DNA from 3 places in the Paenibacillus riograndensis SBR5 genome. Region 3 is predicted to be linked to each of the others. Evidence: riboswitches for the same ligand, from Rfam matches in the RefSeq annotation. Region 3 holds a riboswitch; each other region holds the start of a gene.

Region 1 (4,853 bases), 1.7 Mb from region 3:
GCAATGATTTGCCGGCCTGCAACGAGCAGCGATTTGCCAATGGATTCCCCGCCGACGCTGCGTGCATGAATCGTTCCGGCTGCTTCCATGGTGGAATCAGAAGACATGGAGCTATTCTTCGCAAAATAAATATCGCCAGCCGAATGCAGTTTGCTCCGGGAAACTCCATCTCCATGAATATGGACATCCCCGCCGGATTTGATAATACTGTCATGTGACCCGGCAATATCGATCCGGACCCGTTCCTCCTGCATCTGGCAGATGCTCTGGGCCAGGTTCTTCAACAGGCTCAGAAAAGAGCCTATACCCGCATCGGTAATCTGGTCGGTAAACCGCCCGGGATTCAAAAAAAACTCCATCAGATGCTTCAGGATTTTGGTATCCTGAGGATAATCAGTACTCATGCCTGATAACAGTTCCTGCATATCACGGATCATACGGGGAAGATGAGCATATTTACTCTCCAGCAGCAGCATGATGACCAGCCCGTATTTCACTGTCTGCACCGTTGACTCGACCGTCTCGGCCAGGTGTCTGGCGGCTTCCCTCAGTCCCGCTACTTCCTTCGCCACCAGTTCGGTGAAGCTGCACAGGCGGTTATGTGCGGCCCCATATCCCCCGGCGTACAGCTCACTGTCTGCAACCTTGCCGCTGATAAATATGCTGCCTGTAGCAGCGATCCGGGAATTGCGCACATCACCAAAAATATAAACATTGCCTAAAGCCTCAATAACCGTGTTCCTGCTTAAATCATGAGCAGCGATAACATCCCCGGGGAACATCAGGGTACCTCCGGCTTCACTGTCACTAGGCGGAACGAGGAACGTTTGGGGGAAATCAATTGTTTTTACAAAGGTTCCGCTTCCGGTTATGCGTGGTCTGCCTTTGCGGCAGGCCTTGATCTCCCCGCCCGGAAGCAGCGCTGCGCAGGGGGAGGAGAACAGGGTGAGGTCCTGCGGCGGCGGCGGCGGAAGTACACCGCCATATACATCAAAGCCGGGAAGGCCTTCTGCCGGGGGCAGCTTCTTCGCAAACACTTCGCCTTCCTGCACCATGAAGAATTCCGGGCAGCCTGTTTCCTGGGCGGAATCGTCCAGCGACTTGAATTGATTCTCTATTTTCTGCTGAAGCAGCAGTTCCAGACTCGCATTTGTCCCTGGCACAGGAGCCTTGCCTTCAGCAATACACACGGGAAGGTAGGTAGGATTATTCAGCTCCTCGTAAAGCGCAGGGATATTGAGACTGCTGACTATAGGGCTCTTATCAAATCCGGCCATAATCTGTTCGATGGAGAGGGTGGATAACAGCATTTCCCGGTTCATCTCCGCGCGGACAGTAACAAAGGCTGAAGCCGGATTGTTGACGAGATTCCAGGCATACCTTTCAGCGCGGTAAAGGGTAAAGTATACTTTGAGCTTATCATCGGATACTGTAATCTGGTATTGCGGTTTCTCGCAAATCTCCCAGGTAAGGTCATCTGCAGAGGTAATTGGAGTCGGACCCGTGATGACTTGACCGTTAATCTTCAACACCACAGGATGGATCGCGGAGATTACAGCCGGTTTGCCGCCGGACAGAGGCGGTGTGATGAAGATTTCGTTATTCTGGATAATGATGACACCATTCTTAGCTTCGTCTGTTCCGCCAAACGTCTGAGGATCCACAGAGTAAAGATTCAAGAGATCGGTCTTCCCAAGAAGCATGGAAGCAATGAACTCGTACCGTGAACGTTCGATGGTATGCTGCGGCATTCTCGTAACCTCACTTTTTCGTATAATCAATGGTATCTGTACAGAAAAGAACATCATGGAGCCGTGATGCGATATCCCGGGATATCCGACCAAATGGCGTCTCTATTGGCAGCCTGGCGGCCATAAATGCAGCAATTGCGCTCTTAGGCCCATGGCTTTGCGTCCTGCCCTTTCGGACAGTTTGCCTTTAGGAATAGATCAATGATATATACTCAGTACGGGACAAATTAAATCGACTGTAATCGACAAAAAGTGGTCAATACTGGTACGATGTCCAAAAATAACTTCTACAAACAACCTTAATTCTAGTACTTAAGTAGCGAATTTTCAACTGGAATAATTGATTTTGACTATAAATATTGAATAATGTAGGTAATTGTTGATTTTTTGTAAATAAAATGAATTTATAATTAAATTACGCTTATTGAATTTCAGATTTACAGGAGAATATGGAAGGTTGGACAGGCAGTATGTAGGGCTTGAAGCAGGGTAAAGGGGCATGAAACAGAGGGCTAACTGATAGTGTGAGAGATGAGAGCGATAAATTAAAAAAAAAGGACGCTCCCAAGCTTAAAGCTTGTGGGAGAGTCCCTTTTGTATGAAGCGTACAGCGTGTGCGGCTCCGGCTTTAGCCTTTTGCGGTGCGGCTGACATCACTACATAGTCGGCCTGCTCGATTTCTTCCAGCACCCGGTTCAGGTGGGAGAACACCGCGCCGAGATCGCGGATGGAGGTGAGGGAGCATTGCCCCTGCAGCTCGGAGAACCAGGCCAGTTGAAGATCGCGCGCCCGGCGCAGCGATTCGGGAAGCGAACGCTGGCATTCGGCATCCGACAATGTCTTCGTCCCGTAAAGGGCGATACAGTCTGCGGTGGCTGTGACCACCTCCGCCATCCAGTCGGCTGCGGCATAATGTGCGGGCAGCAGTGCGATTTCCGCACGGATCTCTTTTACATACGAGTGGATTTTTTTGAGATGGGCCGTTGTCTGTGTCAGTCCGCGCAGCTCATTGCGGCAATGGTAATGGGTTAAGGTATAATGCAGCTCCTTCTGCTGCAGCTCGCTCTTCGCCAGCAGTGAAGCGGAGCGTGTCAGGGCGTCTCCCGCCTGGATGGCTTCCCGTCCGCCGCCGGTCTGACCGCTTAGGGCATCCGCCAGCAGCAGTCCGCCTTCCAGAGCCAAGCCTTTAACCTTGACGAACCCCTTGGGCGGAACGATAATCATATTGATGATTAGAGCAATGACTACACCGATAAGCGTTTCAGCGACCCGCCACTCAATATAATGATCATTATAGAAGGTGAGTGCCAGAACAGAGGTTACACCGACCTGGGAGATGGCCTGGATATTGATCCGGCAGGCTGTGGCGACTCCGATGCCGATCAGAAGCATCAGCAGAATGGAAAAGGCTCCTACATCGAAGAACCGCCCCACAACCAGGCTGACAATGCCGCCGAGCACAATGCCGGTCATGCGGTAAACCCCTTTTTCCAGAGAGGCCTTGACGCTCCCCTGTGTAATCAGAATCGCCGCCAGCGGGGCGAAGTATAAATAGCTGTCCCCATACAGCGTATGTACTGCCAGCCAGGAGAGTGAAGCTGCCAGAGTAACACGTATCATATATAAAGACAGTCCGAATTTCTCCAGACGGTCCTGTAATCCTTCGTTCATTGGAGGTCATCTTCTTTCAGGTTGGTAAAAATGAATTGGATTTCAGCCGTTTTCATTATAGCACCGCAAAACAGTCCGGGAGGTTCATAAATTTTACGAACTTGTTAAGTTTCCGGACTGCTTTTAACAGTGTATGCTATCGCATATATAGGACTAATCCGTTATGCTATATATTATGGAAGGTTGTCGAAGAATGGGAGGAATTGTCGCTTGTACACGCTGAGCCGGCCCGCTTCGATTGTCCCCCGCAAGAAGCGGGTAAAATAGATTGTATTACATAAGGTAAGGGAGGTTGTCAGCTATAGCTACCCCGGAAGGCACTATTATTTCCTTTGACCAGGTGATCAAACAATACGACGACGAAGAGCCTGTATTAAAAGGCGTCAGCTTCGAGATCGAACGCGGTAAATTCTATACCTTGCTGGGCCCTTCGGGCTGCGGCAAGACGACTATTCTGCGGCTGATTGCCGGTTTCGCCGAGCCGACTAAAGGCTCTATTTATCTCAACGGCCAAATCATCAACCACATTCCCGCCAACGAGCGGCAGGTCAATACGGTATTTCAGGACTATGCGCTGTTTCCGCACCTGAACGTATTTGAGAATGTGGCTTTCGGACTGCGCATCAAGAAGCTTAAGAAGGATGTGATCACGCACAAGGTGCAGGAAGCGCTGCGCTTCGTGAACCTGGTAGGCTACGAGCAGCGTGCTATCAATGAAATGTCCGGCGGACAAAGACAGCGTGTGGCGATTGCCCGCGCCATCGTGAATGAGCCGCAGGTGCTGCTGCTGGATGAGCCGCTGTCGGCGCTGGACTTGAAGCTGCGTACAGAGATGCAGTATATTCTGCGGGAAATGCAGCAGCGTCTGGGCATTACCTTTATTTTTGTGACCCATGACCAGGAAGAAGCGCTGGCGATGTCGGACTGGATCTTTGTCATGAACGGCGGACGGATCGAGCAGAGCGGGACGCCCAATGATATTTATGATGAGCCGATCAACCGCTTCGTGGCCGATTTCATCGGGGAGTCGAATATTGTGCCGGGCGTCATGATCGAAGACTACCTGGTGGAGTTCAACGGCCACCGGTTCGAATGTGTCGATGCAGGACTAAGACGCAATGAAGCGGTGGAGATCGTTATCCGTCCCGAGGACCTGGAGATTGCGGCGCTTGAACAGGGCAAGCTGCGCGTGCGCGTGGATTCCCAGCTGTTCCGGGGCGTGCACTACGAGATCAGCTGCTACGACGAATCCGGCCATGAGTGGCTGGTTCATTCCACGCGCAAAGCGGAGGTCGGCAGCGAAATCGGCCTTTATTTTGATCCGGAAGCGATTCATGTTATGCGGTTCGGTGAAACGGAGGAAGAATTCGACAAACGTCTGGAAGCTTACGGCGAGGTGGAGAGCCATGAAGAATAAGGGCAAAGCGTATT
Region 2 (4,853 bases), 3.9 Mb from region 3:
AGCGGAGCAGAACCGTCTTTTTGCGGAGTACACAGGTTGATGTTAGTCTCATGCTGGTCCTGGCCGTCATCCGCTGCGTTGAAGCTGAACGAAATTTCCACACTTTTACCGGGTCCCGGACTCAGCTCACTCGGTTCAATCCGCATATTGGTAGCCGCATAGGCAGACGATGTGAGCTTGGCAATTCCCGGAAGAACCGGGATGTAAGATATGACCAGCAGCAGCGCAAGCATGAGGTTCACACGCGCCTTCAAGCTGCCGCTGCGCCATTTCCTTTTTAATACTCGGAATTTCATAGACCGATCTCCTATCCGTGATAAGTTAGAGTAATTTCAGCTCAGCCAGCAGCTTGTACATAATGACTGCCGCTTCGGCTCTTGTGGAAGAATCCTTGGGCTTCAAAAACTGTCCGCTGCCCTGCACCAGCTTCTTGTCAACCGCCGCAGCTACGGATTCCCGTGCCCATTGGCTAATGGTGCCGTTGTCCTTAAATCCGGAGAGTACTGCCTGAAGCTTGACTGAGTCCGCAGCAGATGCCGGGCTGTGGGCAGTAGTGCTGTCAATCGCCCGCATCAGCATCACCATCATCTGTTCACGGGTCAGCGGAGCATTGCCGTGGAAAAGCCCTGCGTCTCCGGTTACAATTCCTGCCGCCGCTGCTGCTTCCACATACGGGTAAGACCAGTGCGCAGCGGAAACATCACGGAAGGTTGGCTTATCCGTATGTACCGGTTGGAGTCCAAGAGCTGCTGTCAGCAGCTTGGTGAATTCAGCCCGGGTCAGTACAGCTTTTGGCGCAAATACGGTTCCGTTCATTCCGTTCACGATGCCTCTTGCTGCCAGGACCTCCACATCTTGCTGTGCCCAGTGGCCTGAAATATCCGTGAATTGTGCCTCGCGCAGCATGACCGCGTACAGCCCAGAGGCTGATATCTTAGCCTGAACAAAACCGTCCTCCGCCGCAGTCACCCCGCCAATATAGCTCCAGATGCCTTTGTCCGGATTGTAGCTGTAGATTCCAAGCTTCTCCCGCTTGGACGTCCAAGGCTCCTCCTGCGGATACCGGACCGCCAACTTGGCCGGGATCAGGAATGGAGCGCTCGCTTGCACCTGCCAGGCGGAACCAGCCTTGAGCAGCTTTTTGCCGCTTGCATCCAGCAGTTCCTTCGTTTCCAGTTCAGCCTGGGCCAGGCTTACGCTGGTATTGTCCGGGAAGGTTCCAGCAGATATTTCCAGCCGTGCCCAACCATTCACTGCAGACAAGATGCCGCCTGAACTTCCAATAATCCGGCTGTCTTTGGCTCCGGTAATCACAGGGATCTTAGTCCCCGGAGCCGGACCCGGGTTAGCGTCTGGGCCTGGATTTGGGGTTGCACCTGGCGGTGGAGTCGTTTCCGGCCCAGGAGTCGGGTTGGGGTTTTCTTTTAAATCCACTGATTCTATGTAATCGTCCTTCTTGCTGTACAGCAGCTTGTTCCCGCTAATTCCGATCAGCTTCACCCCGGCATCTATCGGCAGCGGTTTTACTGCATATGTAGTGAGGTCTACCTGCTTCAGAGTGACAGCATCGTCAACCTCCTCCTGGAACACAGCTTGTTCTTCACCTATGGACATAAAGGCATATTCAGTTCCCCCGGCTTTCATCCCGGTGAGATCCACTGGCTGTGCCGTGAGGTCTTTGATGTTCAGTAGTACATATTTGCTTCCTGTGGCACTGTTTTTCTGCTTGTACAGCACGTGGCTGCCGTTAAAAACAAACCAGTCCACCGCATTCGCACCACCCAGGCTAACCAGTGGGCGGGTGACGCCACTGCTCACATCCAGCAGGCTAAGGCCCCCGTCACGGGCATTCTTGTAGACGACATTTCCGCCGGCCAGCACCGGGAAACGGCCTTCGCCCAGATCCGCTTCAACCCCGGTTGCCAGATCATGATAGATCATGCTGCCGTAATTTTTGCGTTCATACCAGACCACACCTGCGCCGTCAGTTGTCGGATTGCCGTATTGGCCGGCCTGCTTGTTGAGCTTCATCTTCTTGCCTGTCTCCAGATCGGCAGTATAGATATCCCAGTGAAGTGAAGATCCCGGCTCACTTCCCTTGTCCGCCCACACCGCAACTGCTCCATGCACATAAGGCGCATCCTTGGCGGATGGACCGGATGTAAGCACCGTATTTGCGCCACTGCGTTGATTCAGCGCGTGCACCTGCTTAACTCCGTCTGCATCCGGTTCCAGCCATAACAGCCGATCACCCGATACGCTATAGTCCGTTCTGCCCGGGTTGGCCGCCGTCACAGCCGCAGCCGAAACCGATGCCTGCCCTATGCCCAGACCACTGCCGGCAAGCCCCCCAAGCAAAATCACCGCCGCGCAAACAGCTGTAACCGTCTGCGTAAACTTCCTTTTCCTTCCGAACCTCATTCACTTCTCTCCCCCAGTGCTATTTGTAGGCACGTCAAAAAACCAAGTGCCTTGAGCGGCCCGGCTGCCCTGACATCCCTCCCGGATGAAGTAGGCCCGTGGCTTTGCGTCTCCGACTTTCGTACGGATTTGCCCTTGTTCCAAACTCGGTTTTCTGTCCTTGTATGCTTATGTAAATGAGACTTTAGATGTAGAGGACACTCTTATTATCGGAATTTATTCCTATCGACTTAAGATGTTCTATTTTTTCCTTTTTCAGGGATGCGGACAGGAAATCCGTTAATGGAGCGGAGCACGCATGGAAACTAGTAGAACAACCCGGAAGGCTAGATTGACGGATTCCTCGCCATCCATCTTGTAGATAATCAGATGGGTGCTTTACACTCGAACCTAAAGGGAACCACGACCTTACGGACTCCAGCGCCGTTATTTCAACAATCCGGGCTTTTTATTCAATCTAACGGACTCAGGAGACGCTAAGCTGGCATTTCCCGGAGCATAATGGTGGAATTGCATGAAATAGGGTCATCCGGGTCCGTAAGTGCCCGGCAAAAACCGATTTCAAGCAATTAACGGCATCTGGGTCCATTAGGGGAAGTCCCCCCTTTTTTTCAGGGGAGGCTGGGAGAACTCGATCCTCTGCTGTATGAGCCGTTTGGCTTTGTTCTCTCCTCTCTGTCCGATTCATTGCTGCGCCCCACCAAACCACACACAAAAAGCCGCCTCTCCCGAGGCGGCCTCCTACAACCGTTTATTTCACCCGTCACATTCACTGCTCATACTTACTTGCAAAAGCTGGTAACGTACTGTTTTCCTTACTTGCCTCCGCTGCCTGCTGCCTTACTTCCTTGCTCGCCTTACTTCCCGCTCGCCTTACTTCCCGCTCGTCTTGCTTCCCCCTCGTCTAACTCCCCGCTTGTACCCTGCCAGCCCATCTACTGCGCAATCTGCTCGCGGATGCTCGCGAGGATTTTCTTCTCCAGCCTCGACACCTGGACCTGCGAGATGCCGAGGCGGCTGGCGACTTCGGATTGGGTCTGGTCGCGGTAGTAGCGCAGGTAGACGATCAGGCGCTCGCGCTCGGTCAAGGCCCCGATGGCCTCATTGAGTGCGAGCTTGTCGAACCAGCGCTCCTGCGTCTCGTCGGCAATCTGGTCGATCAGCGTGATCGGATCGCCGTCGTTCTCGAAGACGGTCTCGTGGATCGAAGTCGGCGGCTTGTTGGCCTCCTGGGCGAACACGATTTCTTCGGGTGTGACCCCCAGCGCCTCCGCGACTTCGCCGATGGTCGGCAGCCGGTCCAGCGTTTTGGACATTTCGTCCTTCATTTTGCGGACCCTGTTGGCCATCTCCTTGAGAGAACGGCTGACCTTGAGGGTGCCGTCGTCCCGGAGGAAACGCTGGATCTCGCCGATAATCATCGGCACGGCATAGGTGGAGAATTTGACCTCATAGCTGAGGTCGAATTTATCTACGGACTTCAACAGTCCGATACAGCCGATCTGGAACAAATCGTCAGGCTCATACCCGCGGTTCATAAACCGCTGCACCACCGACCAGACGAGGCGGATATTGCAGTTGACCAGCGTGTCGCGGGCCAGATTATCTCCGGCTTGACTGAGTGCGATCAGACGTTTGACCTCCGCATCGTCCAAATAGGTCGGCGGAGCTTTTTTTGACTCTGCATCCATGGCTCCAACCCCTAATTGTATAAAGCTTTTTTCGAGACGATGGTTTTCTTCATTGAAATGGAGGTACCGCGCCCCGGTTCACTTGTGACTTCGAATTCATCCATGAAATTTTCCATAATCGTAAAACCCATGCCCGAGCGCTCCAGCTCCGGCTTGGACGTATACAGCGGCTGCTGGGCCAGCTCCAGATCCTCAATGCCCCGGCCCTTATCTTCAATCGTGAGATGCACAGTTTCATGCTCGATGGAGGCAGAGATGCTGACAATGCCTTCAGGATCACTGTCATACCCGTGGATAATACAGTTGGTGACCGCCTCCGACACAACCGTCTTCAGGTCATTCAGCTCCTCCATCGTCGGATCGAGCCGGGAGACAAAAGCCGCCACCACCACGCGCGCGAACGATTCGTTCTCCGACAATGCGGCAAACTGGACGTTCATGAAGTTACCCGCTTCGCTTTTAGTCATAACGCAACCTCCAAATCCGAGAGTGCAGCGCTCTCGTCGTCATATAGGGGCATGATTTTGAACAAGCCCGACATTTCCAGCAGCCTTTGTACAGGCGGTGCAGCATCACAGACGACCATTTTCCCGCCTTTGCTGCGGATCAGCTTGTACCGCCCGAGAATGACGCCCAGCCCTGAGCTGTCCATAAACTGCAGTTCCTTCAGGCTGAGAATCAGATGCTCCACCTGGCCCCGCATAATGGCTTCATCCATATCCATTCGTACATATTCGGCTG
Region 3 (4,853 bases):
GACGGACGCAACGTCTTCTCCAAAGAGCAGATCGAGGGAACCGGCTTTGAATACCATTCTGTGGGACGCCCGCAGATGGGGGGCCTCAGCGGCTACTCCCCCAGCGTAGCCGGCGCGGTGTAAGCTGTATCTGCCGCCAAACAAGCGGCCATGCCGGATCTTTAGCAGGGAGCTTCGCCTGCCGGGTGAAGTAGCTTGGGCGAACTAATTCCACTGGCTCGTTTTCCAGTGGAAATGCTGCCGGGGAAGCTGTTTAGGGAGGAACGGAGAGGAATTTTGGAACTGGAGGAGCGAATGCGTCCGCCTTTGTCTGCGGATTTCCACCGCGAACAGCGGTTTAAATCAAGAAATCTGCAGACAACAGCGGCCGGAAGTCCAAACATTCCTTGCAGAGACTCCCGTAACAGCTCAATCCGTAAGAATTTTTGCGCAGCCACAGCGCTACGAGAAGCATTCTATCTTTTGCGTTAGCCACCCAGCCGAAGCTCACAATAACAATCCGATATTTACGCGACAACACATAAATAGGAGGGTTCACTTATGAAACTGGTACTTCTATCTGGCGGTTCTGGTAAACGGCTCTGGCCGTTGTCCAACGATTCCCGTTCCAAGCAATTTCTGAAGGTGCTGCAAAGCCCGGCGGGCGAACCGGAATCCATGGTGCAGCGGGTATGGAGACAACTTCAGGAGACAGGCATGGCGGATTCCTCGTATTTGGCTACCGGCCGCAGCCAGGTCGAAATGATTCAGAGCCAGCTCGGCGCAGAGGTGCCAATCATTGTGGAGCCGGAGCGCCGCGATACCTTCCCGGCCATTGCTCTGACTGCAGCTTACCTGTATTCAATCGCAGGGGTGTCCCCAAGAGAGACCGTGGCTATTCTGCCCGTCGATCCGTATGTGGAGGCTTCATTTTTTGAAACCGTCGTCCAGCTTGAGGCCACGATACAGGAAAGCGGCGCGAATCTGGCGCTGATGGGTGTAGTCCCTGAGCTTGCCTCCGAGAAATACGGCTATATTATTCCTACCAGTGATGAGGCAGCGGCAAGCGGCTATATGCAGGTGAGCCATTTCCAGGAGAAGCCGGACCGCGCACAGGCTGAGGAGCTGATCAGCCGGGGGGCACTGTGGAACTGCGGAGTATTCGCTTTCCGCCTGGGCTATCTGCTGGATATTCTGCAGCGCAAAGGTCTGCCTTTGAACTATGAGGAACTGCAGAAGCAGTATAAACTGCTGTCGTCCATCAGCTTTGACTACGAAGTGGTGGAAAAAGAGGAGAATATCGTCGTTCAGCCGTACGCCGGGTTCTGGAAGGATCTTGGCACATGGAATACCCTCACCGAGGAAATGAGCAGCAACCACGTGGGCAAAGGCTTCGTGACCGCCGATTCCGAAGGGACCTGCCTGATCAATGAACTGGACATTCCGGTCACAGTAATCGGAGCAAAGGACCTGATTATCGCAGCCAGCCCGGACGGCATTCTCGTGACCCACAAAACCGAAAGCCCGCGCATCAAGGAAGTGCTGAAGTCTTTTGAACAAAGACCGATGTACGAGGAGCGCCGCTGGGGCCACTATAAAGTCATTGATTATGTGAAGTACGATGAGGGCAATGAAGTGCTGACCAAGCGGATTTTTATCTCCGAAGGCAAAAATATCAGCTACCAGCTGCATCACAAACGCAGTGAAATCTGGACAATTGTCAGCGGCGAGGCAAGCATTGTGCTGAATGAGAAGATGCATAATGTGAAGGCAGGGGATGTAGTCCGCATACCGGAAGGGACAAAACATGCCATTCTGGCGCTGACAGATGTGGAGTTCATTGAAGTGCAGACCGGCTCGGAGCTGGTGGAAGAAGACAATATCCGCATTACACTGGAGTGGGAAGACATCGCTCTGCAGCAATTTATTTCGTAAAATAATGCGCCGAAGGCGCTGTCGAATCCGGCGAAACCTTCCCGGGTCATGTCGATTTCAGGTTTCAAGCTAGGGCTAAATAATCTATTTACCCAATTGTTACAATTCCAAAACAGGTATTAAGAACCATTTATTAAGAAAAGTTCATTAATGCTCTAAACTAAAAATTTAATAGAGACGATACTTACGGTAAGAGGGATAAATCCTTCCACTACGACAAAGGCAAACCTAATCGAAAGATAGGGACGCAAAGCTATAGGGCCTCCGAAAGAGTGGCAGCCTGGCTACCGAAAGGAAGATGAATTTTGACAACTTACCGTAAGTCGCGTCTGGTGTCCGTCATGTTAACTATTGCCCTGTTTCTGACTGCAGTGCCGTTTGGTCTGGGGGGTGCGCCTTCGGCGGCAGCTGCTGCCCCGAGTTCTTCAGCCCCGGTTAATCCCAATGCATCACCTGCTGCCGTCAAGCTGCTTGACGATCTAAACGCTATTTCAGGAAAAGGTATTATTACCGGCCAGCATGACTATCTGGAGAGCCCGGATGAATTCAGCAACAGGCTGAAGTGGACGAGCGGAAAGTACGCAGCCCTTCACGGCTACGAGCTTGGCTTAATCAGCGGCCAGTCGGAAAGCACTGGAGCAGCACAGCGCAGAAATGTGGTGAACAGTGCGATCAGCTGGTACAAAAATGGCGGCATCGTCGCGATGACCTTCCATGAGCAGCTGCCCGGCACTTCGTACCAATGGGCGAATGTGCAGAGGACGCTTAGCCAAGCGGAATTCAACAAGTATGTAACACCGGGAACGGCTCAATACAAAAGCCTGATCGCCGATCTGGACAAAGTGGCCGTTTCGCTTAAGAGCTTGCGGGACGCTGGTGTTCCAGTCCTATGGAGACCCTACCATGAAATGAACGGCAACTGGTTCTGGTGGGGGAAGAAAAATAATTTTGCGGAACTTTGGAATATTATGTATGACCGTTTCGTAAACGTTCATCAATTAAACAACCTGCTGTGGGTGTGGAACCCCAATGCTCCAAATGCCTCGTCTGATCCTTATGAACTGACCTATCCGGGAGCAGACAAGGTAGACGTTCTCGCAGCAGATATATATAACAATGATTATATGAACAAATATCATGACAGCCTGCTGAGCCTCGCGGACGGCAAACCCATTGCCATTGGTGAAAATGGCGAAATGCCAAGCACCGCCAAGCTGCAGCTCTCCCAGAGACAATGGGTCTATATGATGAACTGGGGAAAAATGCTCTATGAGAACAACAGCACCACTACGATCAAAAACTTTATGAATGACAGTTACACCGTCACACTGGATCAATACAAAGCCGGGCTGGTGGAGACACCTGCGGCTCCAGCTACTCCGACGGCTACGCCGACACCAGTACCGACGGCTACGCCAACACCGGTGCCGACGGCTACACCGACACCAGTGCCGACGGCCACACCGACACCAGTGCCGACGGCCACGCCAACACCGGCGCCAACGGCTACACTATCCCCGGTTCCAACGGCTGCGCAGCCGGTAAAACCGACTGCCGCACCGGAACAATCTCCGGATGATGGTATGGTAATTATCCCTACTGTAAACGGTCTGCAGGGAGAATATTTCAAGAATATGACGCTCTCAGGAACTCCTGTACTTGTACGCAATGATGCAGTAGTCAATTTTAACTGGCGGCAGGCTGCACCGGTTAGCTCGCTTGGAGTGGATTCGTTCTCGATCCGCTGGACCGGACTGATCAAACCGTCATACAGCGAGACTTACACGATTTCCACGACTTCAGACGATGGTATCCGTGTCTGGATTGACGGTACAGCCGTAATCAACAGCTGGACTAAGCAGAGCGGAACCGAACGTACCGGAAATATCACCTTGAAGGCAGGCCAGCTCTACGATATCAAAGTCGAGTATTACGAAAATGCAGGTGATGCCAACATTCGCCTGATGTGGCAAAGCCCAAGCCAGACCAAAGCTACCGTTCCGGCTAGCGCGCTGTACGTTAATCCTTCAGCAGCCGGCTCAAGCAAAACTTCACTGGCCGTTGAGCCTACGCCGGTAGCAACCCCGGTAGCAACCCCGGCAGCAACTCAGGCGCCCACGCCGGTAGCAACTCAGGCGCCAACGCCGGTGGCGACCCCGGCAGCAACGCCGGTAGCAACCCCAGCGCCAACGCCGGTGGCGACCCCGGCAGCAACGCCGGTAGCAACCCCGGCGCCAACGCCGGTAGCAACCCCGGCGCCAACCCCGGCGCCAACGCCGGAACCTACACTGGCACCGACGCCGGAACCGGCGTCGGCTCCAGCGCCAGCAGCAGCGCCTGCTGATAACGGACTGCAGGCGGAATATTTCAGCAACATGCAGCTGTCTGGTGCTCCGGCAGTTGTACGCACCGATGCTGTGCTCGATTTCAACTGGCGGCTGGGTTCGCCGGATGCTGCAATCCCCACCGATTTCTTCTCGGTACGGTGGAGCGGCAAGATCAAACCGCTGTATAGCGAAACCTATCAGATCTATACAACATCAGATGATGGTGTCCGCGTTTGGGTCAATGGCACTCTTGTGATTGACAGCTGGATGAAGCAAAGCGGGACCGAACGCACAGGAAGCATAAGCCTGCAAGCCGGGCAATTATATGATATCAAAGTGGAGTATTACGAGAACCAAGGGGATGCAAGAGCGCGGCTGATGTGGGAAAGTCCAAGCCAAGTCAAAGAGACGGTTCCTGCCAGCGCCCTTTTCCTTCCTTCCGCTTCCTAAAGAAATACTGCTGAATTCATCCCGAACGCCGATACTGGTTAAGACGTTACAATATTAATCCTAAAAGTCCAATAGCCCTGCTTATCGGCAGGGCTACTAAGCTATAGTCCTTCTACGCTGCATACTGGTCAAACTTTAAGTTCACCCATGAGCGGATGGAAG

The links. Region 3 has a riboswitch for cyclic di-GMP ahead of PRIO_RS05890 (PA14 domain-containing protein). Riboswitches for the same ligand answer to the same signal wherever they lie in the genome.
Region 1: linked by a shared signal. The riboswitch ahead of PRIO_RS31850 (flagellar assembly protein A) and the one ahead of PRIO_RS05890 (PA14 domain-containing protein) in region 3 are both predicted to bind cyclic di-GMP.
Region 2: linked by a shared signal. The riboswitch ahead of PRIO_RS34040 (S-layer homology domain-containing protein) and the one ahead of PRIO_RS05890 (PA14 domain-containing protein) in region 3 are both predicted to bind cyclic di-GMP.

The regions. Positions count from the first base shown of each region.
Region 1 covers NZ_LN831776.1:7,543,591-7,548,443, reverse strand. The annotation lists gene PRIO_RS31850 (flagellar assembly protein A) at 1-1,751, opposite strand, end outside; cyclic di-GMP riboswitch class I at 1,856-1,947, opposite strand; gene PRIO_RS34275 (FUSC family protein) at 2,322-3,422, opposite strand; gene PRIO_RS31840 (ABC transporter ATP-binding protein) at 3,715-4,839, shown strand; gene PRIO_RS31835 (ABC transporter permease) at 4,829-4,853, shown strand, end outside.
Region 2 covers NZ_LN831776.1:5,334,954-5,339,806, forward strand. The annotation lists gene PRIO_RS22685 (DUF6531 domain-containing protein) at 1-296, opposite strand, end outside; gene PRIO_RS34040 (S-layer homology domain-containing protein) at 322-2,421, opposite strand; cyclic di-GMP riboswitch class I at 2,473-2,565, opposite strand; gene sigF (RNA polymerase sporulation sigma factor SigF) at 3,357-4,112, opposite strand; gene spoIIAB (anti-sigma F factor) at 4,124-4,579, opposite strand; gene spoIIAA (anti-sigma F factor antagonist) at 4,576-4,853, opposite strand, start outside.
Region 3 covers NZ_LN831776.1:1,359,753-1,364,605, forward strand. The annotation lists gene PRIO_RS05880 (UDP-glucose dehydrogenase family protein) at 1-123, shown strand, start outside; gene PRIO_RS05885 (sugar phosphate nucleotidyltransferase) at 541-1,914, shown strand; cyclic di-GMP riboswitch class I at 2,126-2,206, shown strand; gene PRIO_RS05890 (PA14 domain-containing protein) at 2,220-4,691, shown strand; gene PRIO_RS05895 (glycosyl hydrolase) at 4,847-4,853, shown strand, end outside.